One region of the Bacillus altaicus genome, then DNA from elsewhere that is predicted to be linked to it. Evidence: predicted binding sites of a transcription regulator. Region 1 holds the regulator's gene; each other region holds the start of a gene.
What was found. Region 1 encodes Rex, which represses fermentation and respiration genes when NADH is low (regulators of the CRP and FNR family bind a similar motif). Its sites were predicted from a motif close to TTGTGAAATATTTCACAA; they were not measured.

Region 1 (5,005 bases):
ATTCTTTTTTGGGAAATAAAAAACAAGGAGATGTCCAAAAAACATTTTGAAACATCCTCCACTTATTATATAAGGTGCTACTATTGTCAATCCTTTTCGAATCGTTTATATAATTTCATTTACTATGGTATTGATTCCAAAAGAGAAAATAAAAAGGAGGTCATCTCGTCAAAAAGCCCGACTTATGAGACATCCTCCTCTTTTAAATTCTCTTATATATGCAGTTCTTCCCATTCTGCCATACAAGCTTCAAGCTGTTCTTGCAGTGTTTGTTTTTTAGTTGTAATTTCACTAGCCTTTTCATAATCTGCATATATTTCTGGTAAGCAAAGCTGATCTTCTAACGTAGCAATTTCTTCTTCTAAGCCTATGATATTTTGTTCCAGTTCTTCAATTTTTCGAGTACGTTGACGCTCTAACTGTTTACGTTCTTTTTCTTCGAGATAATTTAATTTTTCTTGTGCCACCACTTTTTGAACAGGTACTTCATCTTCTTGCTCTAGTTCCGCGCGTTCAATCATTTCATTTTTCTTTTCAACGTAATAATCGTAATCACCTAAATATTCTTGTGCACCTTCTGTTGATAACTCAACAACGGTTGTCGTTACGCGATTAATAAAGTAGCGGTCATGAGAGACGAATAGAAGAGTACCTGGGTAATCAATTAAAGCATTCTCCAAAATCTCTTTACTATTTAAATCAAGATGGTTTGTTGGCTCATCGAGAATTAATAAATTGGATTTTTGCATCATAAGTTTTGCAAGAGCTAGTCGAGCCTTTTGTCCACCACTCAGAGAAGATACTGGTTTTAATACATCATCCCCTGTGAATAAAAAGTTGCCTAGTATAGTGCGAATTTCTTTTTCAGGTTGCAGGGGATATTCATCCCATAGTTCATTTAAAACTCGCTTCGAAGATGTTAAGTTAGCTTGTTCTTGATCATAATAACCAACAGATACATTTGACCCGAAAGCAACGTTTCCATGTAATAGCTGCAACTTATTCACAATGGATTTCAATAATGTAGATTTTCCAATTCCGTTTGGCCCAACTAAGGCAACACTGTCACCGCGAGTTAAGCGCATATTTACATGTTCAATAATCGGTTCCTGATAATAGCCAATAGTTGCATCTTTAACTTGTAAAACATCATTTCCACTTTGTTTTTCAATATCGAAGTGGAAGGAAGCTGATTTAGAATCGCCTAATGGTCTAGCTAATACTTCCATTCTATCTAATTGTTTACGGCGACTTTGAGCACGTTTTGTCGTAGATGCACGAGCTATATTTTTTTGCACAAAGTCTTCCAGTTTAGAAATTTCATCTTGTTGTTTTTCATAACGCTTCATCTCTTGCTCGTATAGAGCTGATTTTGAGTCTAAATATTTACTGTAGTTACCAACAAATCGTCGGCTTTCCTTATTAGAAATTTCGTATACTTGTGTAACGAGTTTATCTAAGAAATAACGGTCATGGGAAACGATTAAAATCGCGCCAGGATAGCCTTGTAAATATTGTTCAAGCCATGTTAGTGTCTCAATGTCCAAATGGTTTGTAGGTTCGTCTAAAATAAGTAAGTCTGGTCTAGTTAATAATAATTTCCCAAGAGCTAATCGAGTCTTTTGTCCACCACTTAATGTGGAAATTGTCGTCTGATGCGTTTCAACTGGGAAGCCAAGACCGCTTAAAATCGAGCGTATATCCGCTTCGTACTGATAGCCGCCTTGATCTTTATAATCTAATTGTAATTGGTCATAATCAGCTAATAATTTCTCATATATAGCCGCAATTGAAAAGTTTTCTTCTTTTCCCATCTCTTGCTCTAGCCTTCGAAGTTTTGTCTCCATCTGCTGTAGATGTGTAAAGACGGTTAACATTTCATCCCAAATTGTTAAAGACGTTTCTAATCCGGTATTTTGAGCTAAATACCCCATTGAGACATCTTTCGGTTTTATAATTTCACCACCATCATGAGATAACTCGCCAGCTATTATTTTTAATAATGTAGATTTTCCGGCTCCATTTCGTCCGACTAATGCGATACGATCTTTTGTTTGTACTTCCAATTTTATGTTTGCAAGAATCGTTTCTGCACCGTATAATTTCGAAAGCCCATTCACTTGTAATAATATCAATGTTTTCACCTCAAATAATTTCTTAACTTTGCCATGTTTATATTTCTCAATCATACTAAAAATAGTGTATAGTTTAAAATAAAGAGAGAATACTTCTTCTCTTTATTATACAAGGAAATTCATGAGTACTAAACTTCTGTATTTGATTCAAGTATAAGAATAAAGATAGGAAGAGAGGAGAGGTTATATGGATCAGCAAAAAATTCCACAGGCCACTGCCAAACGATTGCCTCTATACTATCGATTTATCCAAAACTTATCTCTTTCTGGTAAGCAACGTGTTTCATCAGCCGAATTGAGTGAAGCGGTAAAGGTTGATTCCGCAACTATTCGAAGAGATTTTTCATATTTTGGAGCGTTAGGGAAAAAAGGATATGGATATAACGTAAATTATTTATTATCATTTTTCCGTGAAACACTCGACCAAGATGATATAACACGCGTGGCACTTATTGGAGTAGGTAATTTAGGGACCGCTTTCTTACATTATAATTTCACGAAAAACAATAATACAAAAATTGAAATGGCGTTTGATGTTAGTGAAGAGAAAGTTGGAACAGAAATCGGAGGGATTCCTGTATATCATTTGGATGAATTAGAAGAACGTTTATCAACTGATATACAAGTGGCAATATTAACGGTACCCGCTACAGTAGCGCAATCTGTGGCAGATAGATTGGCAGAAACGAACGTGCATGGTATTTTAAATTTCACACCAGCACGCTTAAATGTGTCAGAGAATATAAGAATTCATCACATTGATTTAGCTGTAGAGTTACAAACGCTTGTTTACTTTTTGAAGAATTATCCACAATAAAACGCAGAGGGGATGACCTCTGCGTTTTATTATTGTTTTTTCTTTGTGAATTTAACTAAGATAAGGCGAAGTGCCAAATTAAAATCAATTGTTGCCATAACTGCAAATAGTATTGTCCACATATTCCAGATTGTATCTGTTACGTTCGTAATGGCGAAGCGTGTAAAGATACATCCAAGAAGAAAGTACAATGCAGCCATGAACAATGGTGAGTTTCTCATACTAAAAATCCTCCGATAAAGCCTTGCATTTTTTCAGCTTCTTTAATCATTTCTTGAATTTGCTCATTACTTACTACAACTTGAGCAACTGCAACTAATGTATTCATTGCAACATGAGCTGCAATAGGAACTATAATTCGTTTCGTTTTTACGTATAAAAAGGCGAATACGAGCCCCATAGAAGTGTATACCAATAAGTGAGTAAAATCAAAATGAATCGCCGCGAATACAAGTGAACTAATGATAGCGGCAATAAAGAAGTTAAACTTCTTATAAAGTGTACCGAATAAAATTTTTCTAAATACGATTTCTTCCAAAATAGGTCCTATTATAGATATGACAATCAGGAACCAAGGTGTCGTTCTTGCGATGTCCATAAGTCTTGCTGTATTTTCAGATCCCGGTGTAATCCCTAATAAACGCATTTCGATCATACCGGCAATGCTTTGTGAGAACAGCGCTAAGAAGAAACCAATAAAAATCCATCCAATTGTAGCAGGAACAGTAGAGCGCATTTTATCTAAATGCCTGTCACGAATGTCTGTTCTGAGTAACCAAAGTACAACGCATAATGCAATGAAAAAGCTAATGATAGCCCAATGACCAGTTATGAGTTGAAGTTTTTCCTCTCTAGTAAATCCCCTATTATCGTATAGTCCAGTTTTCAGGAGAAGCGGTAACCCGGCAATGCCTGATAACTGCATTAAAATGTATGTAACGATAATCCACCAATATTGTTTTTTCAAATGGTTTAACCATCCTTTCTAACGCTAGTGTATGAGATAAGGTAGGATAACATGTAAATATACTACCTACGATATAAACTTTCATTTGAATTATATTTTTTTTGTAAATAAGTATTTGAAAATAAAATAGGAGACAGGAAAAAGTTGTACGTTTAGCGAAAACAACTTAGGGTGTCTTTCATATTGTAACATACAAGAAGTGGGAACAACGATTCATATAGTAAAGGCAGTAGAAGAAGTAATGATATGTAGGAAAGTGCATAAAGTAATTTGCGAAAAAATTATGATTTTTTTACTTGCAAAAGAAATTGAGATTATTTATTATTAGAAGTGTGTTAGCACTCGTGTGACTTGAGTGCTAATAAATAAAATTTACATAACAAAATGAGGAGGTTATTGTTCATGCTAAAGCCATTAGGTGATCGCGTTGTAATTGAACTTGTTCAAGCAGAAGAAAAAACAGCAAGTGGTATTGTATTACCAGAAACTGCAAAAGAAAAACCACAAGAGGGTAAAGTTATTGCAGTAGGTACAGGCCGAGTGCTTGAAAATGGTGAGCGTGTTGCTTTAGAGGTAGCAGCAGGTGATCTTATCATCTTCTCAAAATATGCAGGTACTGAAGTGAAATACGAAGGTACAGACTACTTGATTTTACGTGAAAGTGACATTTTAGCAATTATCGGTTAATTATATACATTTTAAAAATCCAAGGGGGTCAATTATTATGGCAAAAGATATTAAATTTAGTGAAGAAGCACGTCGTTCGATGCTTCGCGGTGTCGACACTCTTGCAAACGCAGTAAAAGTAACGCTTGGACCAAAAGGTCGTAACGTTGTACTTGAGAAAAAATTCGGTTCACCACTTATTACAAATGACGGTGTAACAATCGCAAAAGAAATCGAATTAGAAGATGCATTCGAAAACATGGGTGCGAAATTAGTGGCAGAAGTTGCTAGCAAAACAAACGATGTAGCTGGTGACGGAACGACAACTGCAACTGTATTAGCGCAAGCTATGATTCGTGAAGGTCTTAAAAACGTAACAGCTGGTGCAAACCCAATGGGTCTTCGTAAAGGTATCGAAAA
Region 2 (5,005 bases), 820 kb from region 1:
CTGGTTAGAGCAGACGGCTCATAACCGTCCGGTCGTAGGTTCGAGTCCTACAAGGTCCACCACTCAAAGTTCATATCTTGGAGGTATACCCAAGTTCGGCTGAAGGGATCGGTCTTGAAAACCGACAGGCGGCGAGAGTCGCGCGGGGGTTCGAATCCCTCTACCTCCTCCATTTTTTCTAAATTAAATATTATATCATCGCGGGGTGGAGCAGTACGGTAGCTCGTCGGGCTCATAACCCGAAGGTCGCAGGTTCAAATCCTGTCCCCGCAACCAAATGGTCCCGTGGTGTAGTGGTTAACATGCCTGCCTGTCACGCAGGAGATCGCCGGTTCGACCCCGGTCGGGACCGCCATTTTTTTACATAAAGGCTCGGTAGCTCAGTCGGTAGAGCAGAGGACTGAAAATCCTCGTGTCGGCGGTTCGATTCCGTCCCGAGCCACCATTTTGAAATCGCAAGCCGGCTTAGCTCAATTGGTAGAGCAACTGACTTGTAATCAGTAGGTTGGGGGTTCAAGTCCTCTAGCCGGCACCACTTTCAAAATGAGCCATTAGCTCAGTTGGTAGAGCATCTGACTTTTAATCAGAGGGTCGAAGGTTCGAATCCTTCATGGCTCACCATTTTTAATTTAATGCGGGTGTAGTTTAGTGGTAAAACAAGAGCCTTCCAAGCTCTGGTCGAGAGTTCGATTCTCTTCACCCGCTTTTTATGGGCCTATAGCTCAGCTGGTTAGAGCGCACGCCTGATAAGCGTGAGGTCGATGGTTCGAGTCCATTTAGGCCCACCATAATTATTCCGCAGTAGCTCAGTGGTAGAGCTATCGGCTGTTAACCGATCGGTCGTAGGTTCGAGTCCTACCTGCGGAGCCATACTATAGAGAAGTACCCAAGTGGCTCAAGGGGCTCCCCTGCTAAGGGAGTAGATCGCAAACGCGGTGCGAGGGTTCGAATCCCTTCTTCTCTGCCATATTTTGGCCCGTTGGTCAAGTGGTTAAGACACCGCCCTTTCACGGCGGTAACACGGGTTCGAATCCCGTACGGGTCATACTAAAAGAGATAGCATAATCTGCTATCTCTTTTTTGTTGTATAAAAGTGGACTTTGGATAGTCTATTTTTTTATGGATTTTTGTATACTTTTTTCTATTTGAATCGTCTAACTAATAGAAAGATTTGGAAATGGAACAGAAAAAGATTTCCTTTTAGCAATTCAAAATGGTTTAGATCAAAAGGGAAAGTATTATGAGGAATATAAGCGTATATATGACTACCTAAAAGGAAAGAAAACAAAACCAAGTGAGCAAGATGTAAAAGTCATTGGAGTAGTCGTAACAGGAACGGCTGCGGATTTACAAAAATTAAACGGTCAAAATTACGTAAAAGCGGCTATATTAGGAGCTACTGCGGAAAACAAATAGTATAAATAGAAGAAGCTGTCTCTAAATAGGTGATCTATTGGAGGCAGTTTTTTTATGGGGCTAATGTTGTCGGGTTTTGTCGGTAAGTCGATATACCTTGTCGAATCGTTGATATATTTTGAGTTACGATAGATATATCCCAAAAATCGTTGATATATTTAAATAATCGTCGATATAATTTCACTTACCGGGGTATGTGTAAGAAAAACTCGTTCACAATCTAATCAAAATCCCTAAATTGGTATGGATTCCACACCTAACCTGATAAGTTTACACTCTATGTGAAAAAGTTCACAATTAGGTCATAATTTGTGAAGTAATTCACAATAATCCATGCTACAATATGTATGTAAAGAAGTTAAACAACATTAAATTAGTATTTTAATTACTTACTTAAACAATAATAAAAAATAGATGTAAACAATTGAAAGGGGAAATTAACATGAAAAAAGGTATCAATCGCGTAGTATTAGTAGGAACAGGAGCTGTAGGCTGTAGTTACGCTTACTCAATGATCAACCAAGGTGTAGCTGAAGAATTCGTACTTGTAGATGTTAATGAAGCAAAAGCAGAAGGGGAAGCAATGGACTTAAGCCATGCGGTACCATTCTCTCCAGCACCAACAAAAGTTTGGAGCGGTAGCTATGCAGATTGTAAAGATGCAGATCTAGTTGTTATCACTGCTGGATTACCACAAAAGCCAGGCGAAACTCGTTTAGACTTAGTTGAGAAAAATACAAAGATCTTTAAACAAATCGTTCGCGGTATTATGGATAGCGGATTCGATGGAATCTTCTTAATCGCAACAAACCCAGTTGATATTTTAACTTACGTAACTTGGAAAGAATCTGGCTTGCCAAAAGAGCGCGTAATTGGTTCTGGTACAACTTTAGACTCTGCTCGTTTCCGTTACATGTTAGGTGACTACTTAGATGTAGATCCACGTAACGTTCATGCTTACATCGTTGGTGAGCACGGTGATACTGAACTTCCAGTATGGAGCCACGCTACTGTAGGTGTACAAAAACTAGAAACAATCTTAGCGAACAACGAACAGTATAACCAAGAAGATTTAGATAAAATCTTTGAAAATGTACGTGATGCAGCTTACCATATTATCGAGCGTAAAGGCGCAACTTACTACGGAATCGGTATGTCACTACTTCGTGTAACTAAAGCGATCTTAAGCAACGAGAACAGCGTATTAACTGTATCTGCATACCTTGAAGGTCAATATGGTGAGAAAGATGCTTACGTAGGTGTTCCAGCTGTTATTAACCGCGAAGGTGTACGTGAAATCGTAGAACTTGAATTAAACGAAGAAGAAAAAGCGAAATTCGCTCATTCTGTAAAAGTATTAAAAGAAACAATGGCACCAGTACTATAATAATTGCTAAATAATTCAGAGGCGGGAAACTGCTTCCTACCTCTGAATTTATATAAATTAATATAAATTCCTTTTCCGGTTTCCCTTGTATATCCCCAATATACCCCTTTTGCTGGATAAGGGTCGTTTATAGAAAAAAGCACTCTATTTTTGAATAGAGTGCTTTTGTGCGTTATCCCACTAATTGCGAGCAGAGTTTCACTTCATTCTTTAGGAGTTAACCTTGTGGCAATTTTTCCTAAACGCCATTCATCTCCCGCATACTCATTAAACCATGTCCTACCTATTCCTTGAGGTGGGAGTTTTCCGTCGGGAAATGATAAAATTTGTGACAAAAAATGTTGAGAAATATTTTTAAACAATAGATTATTTCGCTTGTATTTTACGTGAGAAATAGCGTGAAAAATGGAGAGAAACTAATAAAATAAATATTGAGCAACAATGAAGGGCGAGAAATAGTAAGGGAAATAAAGCGTTTGCAATGAATATTCGTCAAAATTCGATATTTTACACGATAAATGTAAACATTTTAAGTGAAATTTAAGAAAAAAACGAATATTTTTTAAAAAACAACAAGGATATTTCAGTTTTTTGCAGAAATGATAAAGAGTAAAAAATTTCTGTCATCTTAGTGAGGTGAACATATTGGATGTAATAAATTGTGAAGAAGTGAAACGAGATGAGTTTCATACAGAAAAGCACTATGACAGTTATAACATCTTTGGGGCACATATTGTGACGGAAGATGGGATGCGAGGGGTACGATTCACAGTATGGGCTCCTCATGCGAAAGCAATGAGTGTTGTTGGGGATTTTAATGAATGGGATTATAAGCAACATAAGATGCTACAAGTGACAGAAGAGGGGATTTGGTCCTTGTTTGCACCGCATATTGAAGAGAATGAGATATATAAGTATGCGATTGAAACGATGAACGGTGACGTTATTTTAAAAGCAGATCCTTACGCAGTATATGCAGAAGTACGACCAAATACGGCATCTGTAGTTTTTGATATAGAGGGATATGAATGGAATGATAAAAACTGGATTCGTAAGAGAAAGAAAAAATCGATTTATAAAGAAGCGATGACAGTTTATGAATTACATTTCGGTTCTTGGAAAAAGAAAGAAGATGGCGCTCTGTATTCTTACAGAGAAATGGCTGAGGAGCTCATTCCGTATGTGGTGGAACATCAATTTACACATATTGAAATTATGCCGCTTGTTGAGCATCCATATGATCGTTCTTGGGGATATCAAGGAACGGGATATTATGCAGCTACAAGTAGATTCGGCACGCCACATGATTTGATGTATTTTGTCGATGAATGTCATAAATATGGAATCGGTGTCATTTTAGATTGGGTACCGGGGCATTTTTGTAAAGATGCTCACGGTTTATATTTGTTTGATGGGGCACCGACTTATGAATATAAAGATATAGATGTACAAGAAAACCAGGTATGGGGAACTGTTAATTTTGATTTAGGGAAGAGAGAAGTACGTAATTTCTTAATTTCAAATGCGTTATTTTGGATGAGGTATTTCCATATTGATGGTTTCAGAGTAGATGCAGTTGCGAATATGCTGTACTGGAATAAAGAAGGAAAAGAGCAAAGCAATGAACACGCTGTTTCTTTCTTACGAGAGTTAAATGAAGCTGTGTTTGCAGAAGATGAAGAGTTTCTTATGACAGCGGAAGATTCAACAGCTTGGCCACTTGTAACAGCTCCAACATACGAGGGTGGACTTGGATTCAATTATAAATGGAATATGGGTTGGATGAATGACGTGCTGAAATATATGGAATGTGCGCCAGAGTACCGGAAATACATTCATGAGAAAATGACATTCTCTTTAATATATGCTCACTCTGAAAACTTCATATTGCCGCTTTCTCATGATGAAGTCGTTCATGGGAAAAAGTCGTTATTAAATAAAATGCCGGGAGATTACTGGGATAAGTTCGCCCAACTTCGTTTATTATATGGATATTTCTTTACTCATCCAGGTAAGAAATTACTCTTTATGGGTGGAGAATTCGGGCAATTTGATGAGTGGAAAGACCTTGAAGATTTAGATTGGAATTTACATGATTTTGAAATGCATCGTTACATGCATGATTACTTTAAAGAGCTCATAGCATTGTATAAGCGCTCAAAACCACTTTGGCAGTTAGATCACTCGCCTGAAGGATTTCAG
Region 3 (5,005 bases), 250 kb from region 1:
CATAGTAGTGACTAATGGGTGTACAGATGGAACAGATAAGGTCGCTGAAAGTTTAGGATGTAAAGTTATTAATTATAGAGAGTCACTTGGGAATGATGTAGGACGTGCAGTAGGTGCCAAACATGCAAAAGGTGATGTTCTATTATTTATAGATGGTGATTTTGCTATTCGAACTTCACAATTGCAATTATTTCTTAATCCAATTTTATATGATCAGGCTGATTTAGTTTTAAATAATTTGGATGCATTATTTTTAAAGAAACAAAGACCACATTCTATTACAGTATGGCGCCAAATCTTAAATGCAATGTTAGAGCGTGAAGAATTAAAAATTGATTCTTTACTATCTGTACCTCATGCGCTGACTAAGGAAGTTGTGCAAAATATTGGATACGAATGTTTTGTTAATCCTATTGTGGCTCATCTACGCCTAGCACAAAGTAAATGGAGAATTAGCCGTCATTGTGCGATTGATGTTATTACTCCGAATAAATTTCGCCCGTTCGAGCATGCTGCATACGGCACGAATCTTGCTCATTCCGAAAAACGAATGATAGGCGATCATATAGAAGCTGTAGCAGAGAGGATATTAGGCAGTGATACGCGCGGGGGATATTGCGATGGAAATAGGAAAAGAGATAGTGTCTACCATACTCTAAATTTTGAAGACTTTTATCAAGGATGGGGCATTACATCTAATTTGTATAAAGGACAGCAATTATCGGTTATTATTCCTGTGCAAAATGAAGAGATGACGATTGGAAAGATTATAGAAGAGCTTCGCAAAATTGAACCATTGGAAATCATTGTTGTTGTAAATGGTTCGTCCGATAAAACGGCAAAAATTGCAAAAGACAAGGGAGCAACAACAATTGTGTATAAAGAAGCACTTGGAAACGATGTGGGGCGTTCACTTGGAACTTATTTTGCACAAGGAGAAATTGTTTTATTTATAGACGGTGATTTTGTTATCCCAGCTAGTGAGCTATATCCCTTTGCAAAAGCTATTGCAGATGGAACGGATGTCGCATTAAATGATTTAAATCATTATTTAGATTTGAGAGTACCACTTCATCTTGTAACAGCATTTAAATATGCATTAAATTTAGCTTGTGATAGAAAAGATTTAGGAGTAGGCTCTCTTATTGCGGTTCCTAATGCGTTTAGTCGTACTTGTTTGAAGGAAATAGGGTATAAATCATTATTGTCACCTTGTGTAGCACAAGTGAAAGCTGTACTTTCAGGTTTTGAAATCGCTTGTGTAAGTCGTATCGATGTTGATAAGATGAACCGTATTCGTCCCAGTGAACATTTCGCAAAAATAGGTCATCCTCCAGCTGTCCTTCGAATTATTGGTGATCATATAGAAGGATTAGAGCAATTAATTGCATTAACAAACAGTCGTGGTGGATTTTACGATGGAAATAGAAAAAGAGATGTTTTATCCCGCTTTAACGGGCAGTAAGACTCCCACCTCAAAATTCGGCGAATACGAGGAAGTTAGGTGGGAGATAACTGCCCGTAAAAGCCCGATTGGTGAGGGCTGATTAAAGTTTCACTTTATAGTGGTAACAAAAAAAGTGTACAACATATGTACACTTTTTTGCTCTGTTATAAAAACTATAACAGATTAGGAGATAAGAGTATTACAGCTCTACAATGGGTATCGTTCTTATATTACAAAATAGGACTCGTATATAAGAGTACCAAAAAAATACAATTAAAGAAAGGGTTAATTATAAAGACTTTTAAACGAGGTTAACACTACGAATGTAGTAGTTTGTTCAACGTTTCACAAACATGTCACAACTATTTCGTCCACTCCCGAAAAAAAGTAGTATTCTAAGTGTGTAAGCTGTTATATAAAAAAACGTAGTCCTGTACTAATCAAAAATGGAGGAGATTAGGATGACTCAAGTATTAGAAAATGTAAAAAACGCGTGGGAAAACTTTAAAGGTGAAAAATGGAAAGCAGAGATTGATGTTCGCGATTTCATTTTAAATAATATGAACGTTTATGAGGGAGAAGACTCTTTCTTAGCGGAAGCAACTGAAGCAACGAAAAAACTTTGGGATCAAGTAATGGATTTAACAACAAAGGAACGTGAAAACGGTGGCGTTCTTGATATGGATACAAAAATTGTTTCTTCTATTACATCACATGAACCAGGATATTTAAATAAAGATATTGAAAAAGTGGTCGGTTTCCAAACTGATAAACCATTTAAACGTTCTTTACAACCATATGGTGGTATTCGTATGGCGGAACAAGCTTGTGAAGCGTATGGATATGAAATGGATAAAGAACTTAGCAAGATTTTCAGAGACTGGCGTAAAACTCATAATCAAGGTGTATTTGATGCATACACACCAGAAATGAAAGCGGCTCGTAAATCAGGTGTTATTACTGGTCTTCCAGATGCATATGGACGTGGACGTATTATCGGTGACTATCGCCGCGTAGCGCTATATGGTATAGATCATTTAATTGAAGCGAAAAAAGCTGATTATAATCTAACTGGCGGTGTAATGAGCGAAGATACAATGCGTTTACGCGAAGAATTATCTGAGCAAATGCGTGCACTTCAAGAGTTAAAACAGATGGCTGCTTCTCATGGATTCGATATTTCTAAGCCAGCTACAAATGCACAAGAGGCCTTCCAATGGTTATACTTTGCTTATCTTGCAGCAATTAAAGAGCAAAACGGGGCAGCAATGAGCCTTGGACGTACCTCTACATTCTTAGATGTTTACATTGAAAGAGATTTAGCAAATGGTACTTTAACAGAAGAAAAAGCACAAGAAATTGTTGACCATTTCATTATGAAATTACGTCTTGTGAAATTTGCAAGAACACCTGATTATAATGAACTATTCTCTGGAGATCCAACTTGGGTAACTGAATCTATCGGTGGTATGGCGTTAGACGGTCGTCCGTTAGTAACAAAAAACTCATTCCGTTTCTTGCATACATTAGATAATTTAGGCCCAGCACCAGAACCAAACTTAACAGTTCTTTGGTCTAAACAATTACCAGAGAACTTTAAAAACTACTGTGCAAAAATGTCTATTAAAACATCAGCAATTCAATACGAAAATGATGACATTATGCGTCCTGACTACGGTGATGACTATGGTATTGCTTGTTGTGTATCAGCAATGAGAATTGGTAAACAAATGCAGTTCTTCGGAGCACGTGCAAACTTAGCGAAAGCATTACTATATGCGGTTAACGGTGGTAAAGATGAAAAGTCAAAAGCACAAGTTGGTCCTGAATACGCACCAATTACTTCTGAAGTATTAGATTATGAAGAAGTTATGCGTAAATTCGATATGACAATGGAATGGTTAGCGGGACTATACTTAAATACATTAAATGTAATTCACTTTATGCACGATAAATATAGCTATGAACGTATTGAAATGGCACTTCATGATACAAATGTTCTTCGTACAATGGCAACAGGTATCGCTGGATTATCTGTAGTAGCAGACTCTTTAAGTGCAATTAAATACGCACAAGTAAAACCAGTGCGTGATGAAAATGGTATTGCAGTTGATTTCGAAATTGAGGGAGATTTCCCTAAATACGGTAACAATGATGATCGTGTAGATGAAATCGCAGTAAATCTTGTGAAAACATTTATGAACAAGCTTCGCAAACATAAAACATACCGTAATTCTGTTCATACAATGTCAATCTTAACAATCACATCTAACGTTGTATACGGTAAGAAAACTGGTAACACTCCAGATGGACGTCGTACTGGAGAACCATTTGCACCGGGGGCAAACCCAATGCATGGCCGTGATACAAAAGGTGCATTAGCGTCATTATTATCTGTAGCTAAATTACCATATGAAGATGCACAAGATGGTATTTCAAATACATTCTCTATTATTCCAAAAGCACTTGGTAAAGAAGATGATGTACAAGTACGCAACTTAGTATCTATGCTTGATGGATATGCAATAAAACAAGGACACCACTTAAATATTAACGTATTTAACCGTGAAACATTAATGGATGCAATGGAGCACCCTGAAAAATATCCACAATTAACAATTCGTGTATCTGGTTACGCTGTTAACTTTATTAAATTAACTCGTGAACAACAAATTGATGTAATTAACCGTACAATGCATGAAAGCATGTAAGTGAAAAAAGTGTTTCTCCGCTTTTAATATATAGCGGAGGGAGGCTGTTTCAATAAAGGAGGAAGTAACATGGTAAAAGGAAGAATACATTCTGTAGAGTCTTGCGGTACTGTTGATGGCCCAGGGATTCGTTATGTCATATTTACACAAGGGTGTTTATTACGTTGTCAATATTGTCATAATGCTGATACATGGGAAATCGGTAAAGGTAAAGAAATAACAGTTGAAGAAGTGATGCAGGATGTGACATGTTACCTTCCATTTATTGAAGCTTCTGGAGGCGGTATAACAGTTAGCGGTGGAGAGCCACTATTACAGCTAGACTTCTTAATTGAGTTGTTTAAAAAGTGCAAAGAGGCTGGTATTCATACAACAATCGATTCTTCGGGCGGTTGTTATTCTGAAGAACCAGAATTCCAAAATAAGCTAGATATTTTAATGGATTATACAGATTTAGTTTTATTAGATTTGAAGCATATTGATTCAAAGAAACATCGTAAATTAACAGGGAAACCAAATGAACATATTTTACAATTTGCTCGTTATTTATCGGATAAAAAGAAGCCAATTTGGGTAAGACATGTATTGGTTCCCGGTGTTACCGATGGTGAAGAGGATCTGCAAAATTTATCAAACTTTATTCAAAGTCTATCTAATGTTAAGAAAGTGGAAGTGCTGCCATATCATAAACTCGGTGTTTATAAATGGGAGGCACTTGGACATAAGTATCCACTTGCGGATGTGAATCCACCGACAGAAGAAAATGTTGAGCATGCAAAACATATTTTAAAAGCAGTCTAATCCAAATATTGGATTAGACTTTTTGTTTCTTTACCCCGCTATTTGT
Region 4 (5,005 bases), 1.0 Mb from region 1:
TAAGGATGTGTATCAACATGGTGAAAACAAACAAATTACTAGTTCCGGGTGCAGAGCAAGCACTTGAACAATTCAAATATGAAATCGCACAAGAATTCGGTGTAAGCTTAGGATCTAATACAGCTTCTCGTTCTAACGGATCAGTTGGCGGTGAAGTAACGAAACGTCTTGTTGCTTTAGCTCAACAACAATTACGCGGATAACTATATAACCTATGGCTTAGAGGCAGATATTCTCTGCCTCTTTCTCTTTTAACATACATAATAGTGCTTCTCCACATACTAGTAAGAGCAAATCGAAAGGAACGATATGTGAAATGAAACGGATTAACATTAGCATGAGTCCTCCCCGTGTTCTTACTGTATCTTTTATCACGCTATCGATTATCGGTACATGCCTATTGAAATTGCCAATTGCTACAACAACGTCTATTTCATGGCTCGATGCCTTATTTACAACGGTTTCTGCTTGTACGGTTACAGGGCTTGGTGTTGTGGACACTGGTAAAGTATTTACCCTATTTGGCCAATGTGTCATTTTAACACTTATACAAGTTGGCGGGCTTGGCATTATGAGCTTTGCTGTTTTAATCGCAATTATGCTCGGCAGAAAAATCGGCCTTCAAAACCGGATTTTATTACAACAAGCATTAAACCAAACAAATGTCGGCGGAATAATTCGTCTTGCAAAAGCATTATTTTTATTTTCTTTTACTGTAGAATGTATCGCTACTTTATTTCTCTCCTTTGAATGGGTACCAAAATACGGGGTTACCAAAGGGATATATTACAGCTTTTTTCATTCTATCTCAGCCTTTAACAATGCTGGATTTTCTGTGTGGAGCGATAATTTAATGTCGCACTCCCATAGTATTCTCGTCAATCTCGTTATTTCTTCCCTCATTATTTTAGGTGGGATTGGTTTTACGGTTATCGTAGATATAAAAAGAAAGAAAAACTTTAAAAACCTTACTTTACACTCAAAGCTTATGCTCTCTTCTACTCTTATCGTCAATATTATTGCTACAGTTTTTATTTTCACATTCGAGTTTCATAATTCAATTTCCATGAGAGGTTTTACACCATTTGAAGAAGGTATGGCTGCTTATTTTCAAGCGGTTTCAACGCGTACTGCCGGGTTTAATACTGTTGATATCTCTGCATTATCAAAACCTTCTCTTTTATTAATGATGCTTCTTATGTTTATTGGTGCTGGCAGTGCTTCTACTGGTGGCGGGATTAAGTTAACAACTTTTTTAATTATGTTTTTCGGCGTATTTAAATTTTTGCAAGAACAAGATGATATTGTCGTGTTTAAAAAATCCATTAAAGATGCGCTCATTGTCAAATCATTAACGATTACTATTATTTCAATTTCGTTTATTTTTCTTTCTATTTTAATTTTAAGCATCACTGAGAAAGTTTCTTTATTAATGAGTGCTTTTGAAGTATTTTCAGCATTTGGAACTGTCGGCCTTAGCATGAATTTGACGCCACACTTAACAATCATCGGCAAAACAATTATTATCTTTATGATGTTTTTTGGAAAGATGGGGCCTTTAACATTAGCCTTTTCATTTGCACGTAAAAAACAAAGAAAAATAAAATATCCCAACGAAGATATTTTAACAGGTTGACAACCGTATAATTTATCCATATAATGAGAATACAATAGCATATCTCCAAAGGGGAGTAGCGTCCAAGAACTATTTCTTGGAAACAAAGTCGTCATTACGTAGAACTTAGTTCTTCCGGCTTTGTTGGCATTTTCATTACATATGTCTAGCAAGACCTTTGCCTATCAACGGCAGAGGTCTTTTTTGTTTTCAAATTCCTTCCACCGTTGATACGCAGGAGTATGGGGAAACTAAACAGTGGGGAACTTCTTCACTTGTTTAGTCTTTATAGAAATGAGAGGAGAATGTACATGGATGTATCATTATTATTGGAGTATGGTTGGGTATTACTCATCCTAATTGCACTAGAGGGGATTTTAGCAGCTGATAACGCTCTCGTTCTCGCAATTATGGTAAAACATTTACCAGAAGAAAAACGAAAGAAAGCACTATTTTATGGATTAGCAGGAGCGTTCGTTTTCCGCTTCGGATCACTATTTATGATTTCGTTCCTAGTCGATGTATGGCAAGTGCAAGCAATTGGTGCGATTTATCTTATGTTTATCGCGGGGAATCACTTATTTAAAACGTATGTTAAAAAGAATACACATGAAGAAACAGAAGAAAAAGAAGCAAAGAAAAAACAAGAGAACTTTTGGTGGACTGTATTTAAAGTCGAAGTTGCTGATATCGCCTTCGCTGTTGATTCAATTTTAGCTGCTGTTGCATTAGCAGTGACTTTACCGAAAACAGGATTAGGTACGATTGGTAGTCTTGATACAGGTCAATTTATCGTTATCTTTACAGGTGGACTTATCGGATTAGTTATAATGCGATTTGCAGCAACTGCTTTCGTACAAATATTAAAACGTAAACCAGGACTTGAAACTGCAGCATTTTTAATTGTAGGTTGGGTTGGTGTGAAATTAACAGTTTATACGCTAGCACACCCTGCTTTAAATGTCCTTCCACATTCATTCCCAGAATCTACTCCGTGGAAGCTTACATTCTGGATTGTATTAATTGGAATCGCAGTTTGCGGTTGGTTCTTCTCGAAAGAAGTAGAAGTAAAAGTAGAAAAGAATTTAGACGAAAAAGCGCTGTAATTACAGCGCTTTTTCTTTTTCCCTCGTTCCAATCCCCTCTCTATTTTTAAAAAAATTCCATTATACTACCTTTTGTAAACGCTTCCCCTCTGGATGTATGTCCTTTTTGTGAAACATTGCACAAACTTATTGAAACTATGAACAAATCCATGTACTTTATTTATATAAGGAGTATTTATAGACGATGTACTAAAGGAGCGTATTACTCATGCTAGAACAAGGATTAGATTACGTTGTAAAACTGGCTAAGAGCAAAAAGCAAATGCTAGATACAAACCCAATGCAATATTTCATCCGTGCTGCACTCGCGGGCATTTATATTGGATTTATTATTGTACTATGTTTCAAGTTAGGTAATTTCTTTCATATTGCAGATTCACCAGCAACATATTTAGCTTCCTCCATGTTTTTCGGAATTGCTCTGGTACTTATTATATATGGCGGCGCTGAATTATTTACTGGCAATACAATGTACTTTACAGTGGCAACTTTGAGAAAAGAAACAACTATTTCTGATACACTTCGCAACTGGGTTACTTGTTATGCAGGTAACTTAGCTGGTGCTTTATTCTTTGCTTTATTATTTTACGCAACTGGAATTTTCGAAGCAATTGATCACGGTCATTTAATGAATAAAGTCGTTGAAGGAAAGATGAATACACCTACTATGCAATTATTCTTCAAAGCAATTTTATGTAACTGGCTCGTATGTCTCGCTTGCTTCTTACCTTCTCAAGTAAAAGGTGATACAGCAAAAATATTGATGATGATGATGCTCGTTTTCACATTCTTCTTATCTGGCTATGAGCATAGCATTGCAAACTTATCATTGTTTGCCTTATCTTTAGTTTCACCACATCCTGATACAATTACTTTCGCTGGAGCTATTCATAACTTAATTCCAGTTACAATCGGTAACATTATTGGCGGATCGGTATTTGTCGGTATGGTATATCATTACTTAACAAAGAAAGCACCTGATGTTAAACAAGAGAAAACTGAATTAGTAGCAGCTCAAACGGAGGAAATTATTCCTTTACAAGCACATATGAAACATTAAAACCTCCAAAGTTTTACTTTGGAGGTTTTAGCTCCCTACATATTTCAAGGCAGATTCTACTGTAATTGCCAAAACATATCCATACGGACAACCCCTTTGATCATCCATATATACATTCATTTTCTATCTCCTCTCTATTTTGCATATGTGACCAACACATAACATATTGCCCCAAGGCTAATAAAAGGTCCGAACGGAATTGGAGTTTTTATTTTTATACGTTTTAACGCTATACCTATTCCGAAAAAACAAAGGCTAAAGCAAGATGCTAAAAATAAAGTTATAAAAATACCTTTCACTCCTATTACAAATCCGAGTAATGAAAGTAATTTCACATCACCTCCGCCAAGACCATCTGGATAAATCCTTTGCATGCAATATAACAAAATGAATATAGTTCCACTACCAGCTATACTATCTATCCAAGTAACTAACGGTACAAAAATACATTCTAAAATAAGAAAAAGCCCAAACCAAATTAAAATACGATTAGGTATTAGCATATATACTAAATCTGTAACTGAAATAATAAGAAGTAAAGAAAAGAGCGATAAAATGATGATGAGCTCTCTTTCTATTCCAATTACATATACAGTAAGAAAAAATAAACTCCCTGTAACAAATTCAAATACTATGTACAAACTTGAGATTTTTCTTTTACAACTTGTACAACGCCCTTTTTGTATACAAAATGAAATGATTGGAATCAGTTCTTTCGGCTGTAACGTATACTTGCAGTAGTGACAATACGAACGCGGTGTAATAATAGATTCACCTACTGGAACCCTCATTGCGATTACCATAAAAAAAGAACCAAACACCATACCCACTAACAATGCATATAAATAAGTGAACATCCCTTCCTCTCCTTTCCAAAAGAACATAACAAAAAAAGGAGAGAACTTCTACTTCATATTATCTTTATTCTATTAAAAAAGCAGGCCGTTTTCCGGCCTGCTTTCCCCTATTTTATACGATGAAATATACTGCTTTTAATGGTCCATGTACTCCGACCACAAGATTCATTTCAATATCCGCTGAGTTACTTGGTCCTGTAATAAAGTTAATACAAGATGCGACTGCTTCACCTTTTTCCACACGAGAGTTCATATGTTGAACTGCTTGTGTAATACGAGGTACAAGTGTTTCACGTGGAATAATAGCAAAATATACAGTCGGTAAAAAGTGTAAAGAACGCCCTTGTCCTTTATGACTTTGTACAAC

Region 2: a site for Rex is predicted at 1,726-1,743, ahead of ACE38F_RS04540 (L-lactate dehydrogenase). Genes of this name have one in related genera too.
Region 3: a site for Rex is predicted at 1,781-1,798, ahead of pflB (formate C-acetyltransferase). Genes of this name have one in related genera too.
Region 4: a site for Rex is predicted at 2,828-2,845, ahead of ACE38F_RS21395 (formate/nitrite transporter family protein). Genes of this name have one in related genera too.

What each region holds. Positions count from the first base shown of each region.
Region 1 is NZ_CM143394.1:44,469-49,473, reverse strand. It holds gene ACE38F_RS00175 (ABC-F family ATP-binding cassette domain-containing protein) at 213-2,135, opposite strand; gene ACE38F_RS00170 (redox-sensing transcriptional repressor Rex) at 2,323-2,952, shown strand; gene ACE38F_RS00165 (YdiK family protein) at 2,982-3,173, opposite strand; gene ACE38F_RS00160 (CPBP family intramembrane glutamic endopeptidase) at 3,170-3,919, opposite strand; gene groES (co-chaperone GroES) at 4,322-4,606, shown strand; gene groL (chaperonin GroEL) at 4,644-5,005, shown strand, end outside.
Region 2 is NZ_CM143394.1:865,065-870,069, forward strand. It holds tRNA gene ACE38F_RS04475 (tRNA-Ile) at 1-62, shown strand, start outside; tRNA gene ACE38F_RS04480 (tRNA-Ser) at 80-172, shown strand; tRNA gene ACE38F_RS04485 (tRNA-Met) at 200-276, shown strand; tRNA gene ACE38F_RS04490 (tRNA-Asp) at 280-355, shown strand; tRNA gene ACE38F_RS04495 (tRNA-Phe) at 370-445, shown strand; tRNA gene ACE38F_RS04500 (tRNA-Thr) at 460-535, shown strand; tRNA gene ACE38F_RS04505 (tRNA-Lys) at 546-621, shown strand; tRNA gene ACE38F_RS04510 (tRNA-Gly) at 635-705, shown strand; tRNA gene ACE38F_RS04515 (tRNA-Ile) at 712-788, shown strand; tRNA gene ACE38F_RS04520 (tRNA-Asn) at 796-870, shown strand; tRNA gene ACE38F_RS04525 (tRNA-Ser) at 877-967, shown strand; tRNA gene ACE38F_RS04530 (tRNA-Glu) at 974-1,045, shown strand; partial or broken gene ACE38F_RS04535 (anti sigma factor C-terminal domain-containing protein) at 1,171-1,416, shown strand; gene ACE38F_RS04540 (L-lactate dehydrogenase) at 1,859-2,803, shown strand; gene glgB (1,4-alpha-glucan branching protein GlgB) at 3,449-5,005, shown strand, end outside.
Region 3 is NZ_CM143394.1:4,913,610-4,918,614, reverse strand. It holds gene ACE38F_RS25405 (glycosyltransferase family 2 protein) at 1-1,465, shown strand, start outside; gene pflB (formate C-acetyltransferase) at 1,909-4,158, shown strand; gene pflA (pyruvate formate-lyase-activating protein) at 4,228-4,959, shown strand.
Region 4 is NZ_CM143394.1:4,129,625-4,134,629, forward strand. It holds gene ACE38F_RS21380 (alpha/beta-type small acid-soluble spore protein) at 18-203, shown strand; gene ACE38F_RS21385 (TrkH family potassium uptake protein) at 317-1,636, shown strand; yybP-ykoY riboswitch at 1,675-1,847, shown strand; gene ACE38F_RS21390 (TerC family protein) at 1,927-2,721, shown strand; gene ACE38F_RS21395 (formate/nitrite transporter family protein) at 2,930-3,781, shown strand; partial or broken gene ACE38F_RS21400 (cyclic-phosphate processing receiver domain-containing protein) at 3,818-3,901, opposite strand; gene ACE38F_RS21405 (prepilin peptidase) at 3,916-4,638, opposite strand; gene ACE38F_RS21410 (LutC/YkgG family protein) at 4,751-5,005, opposite strand, start outside.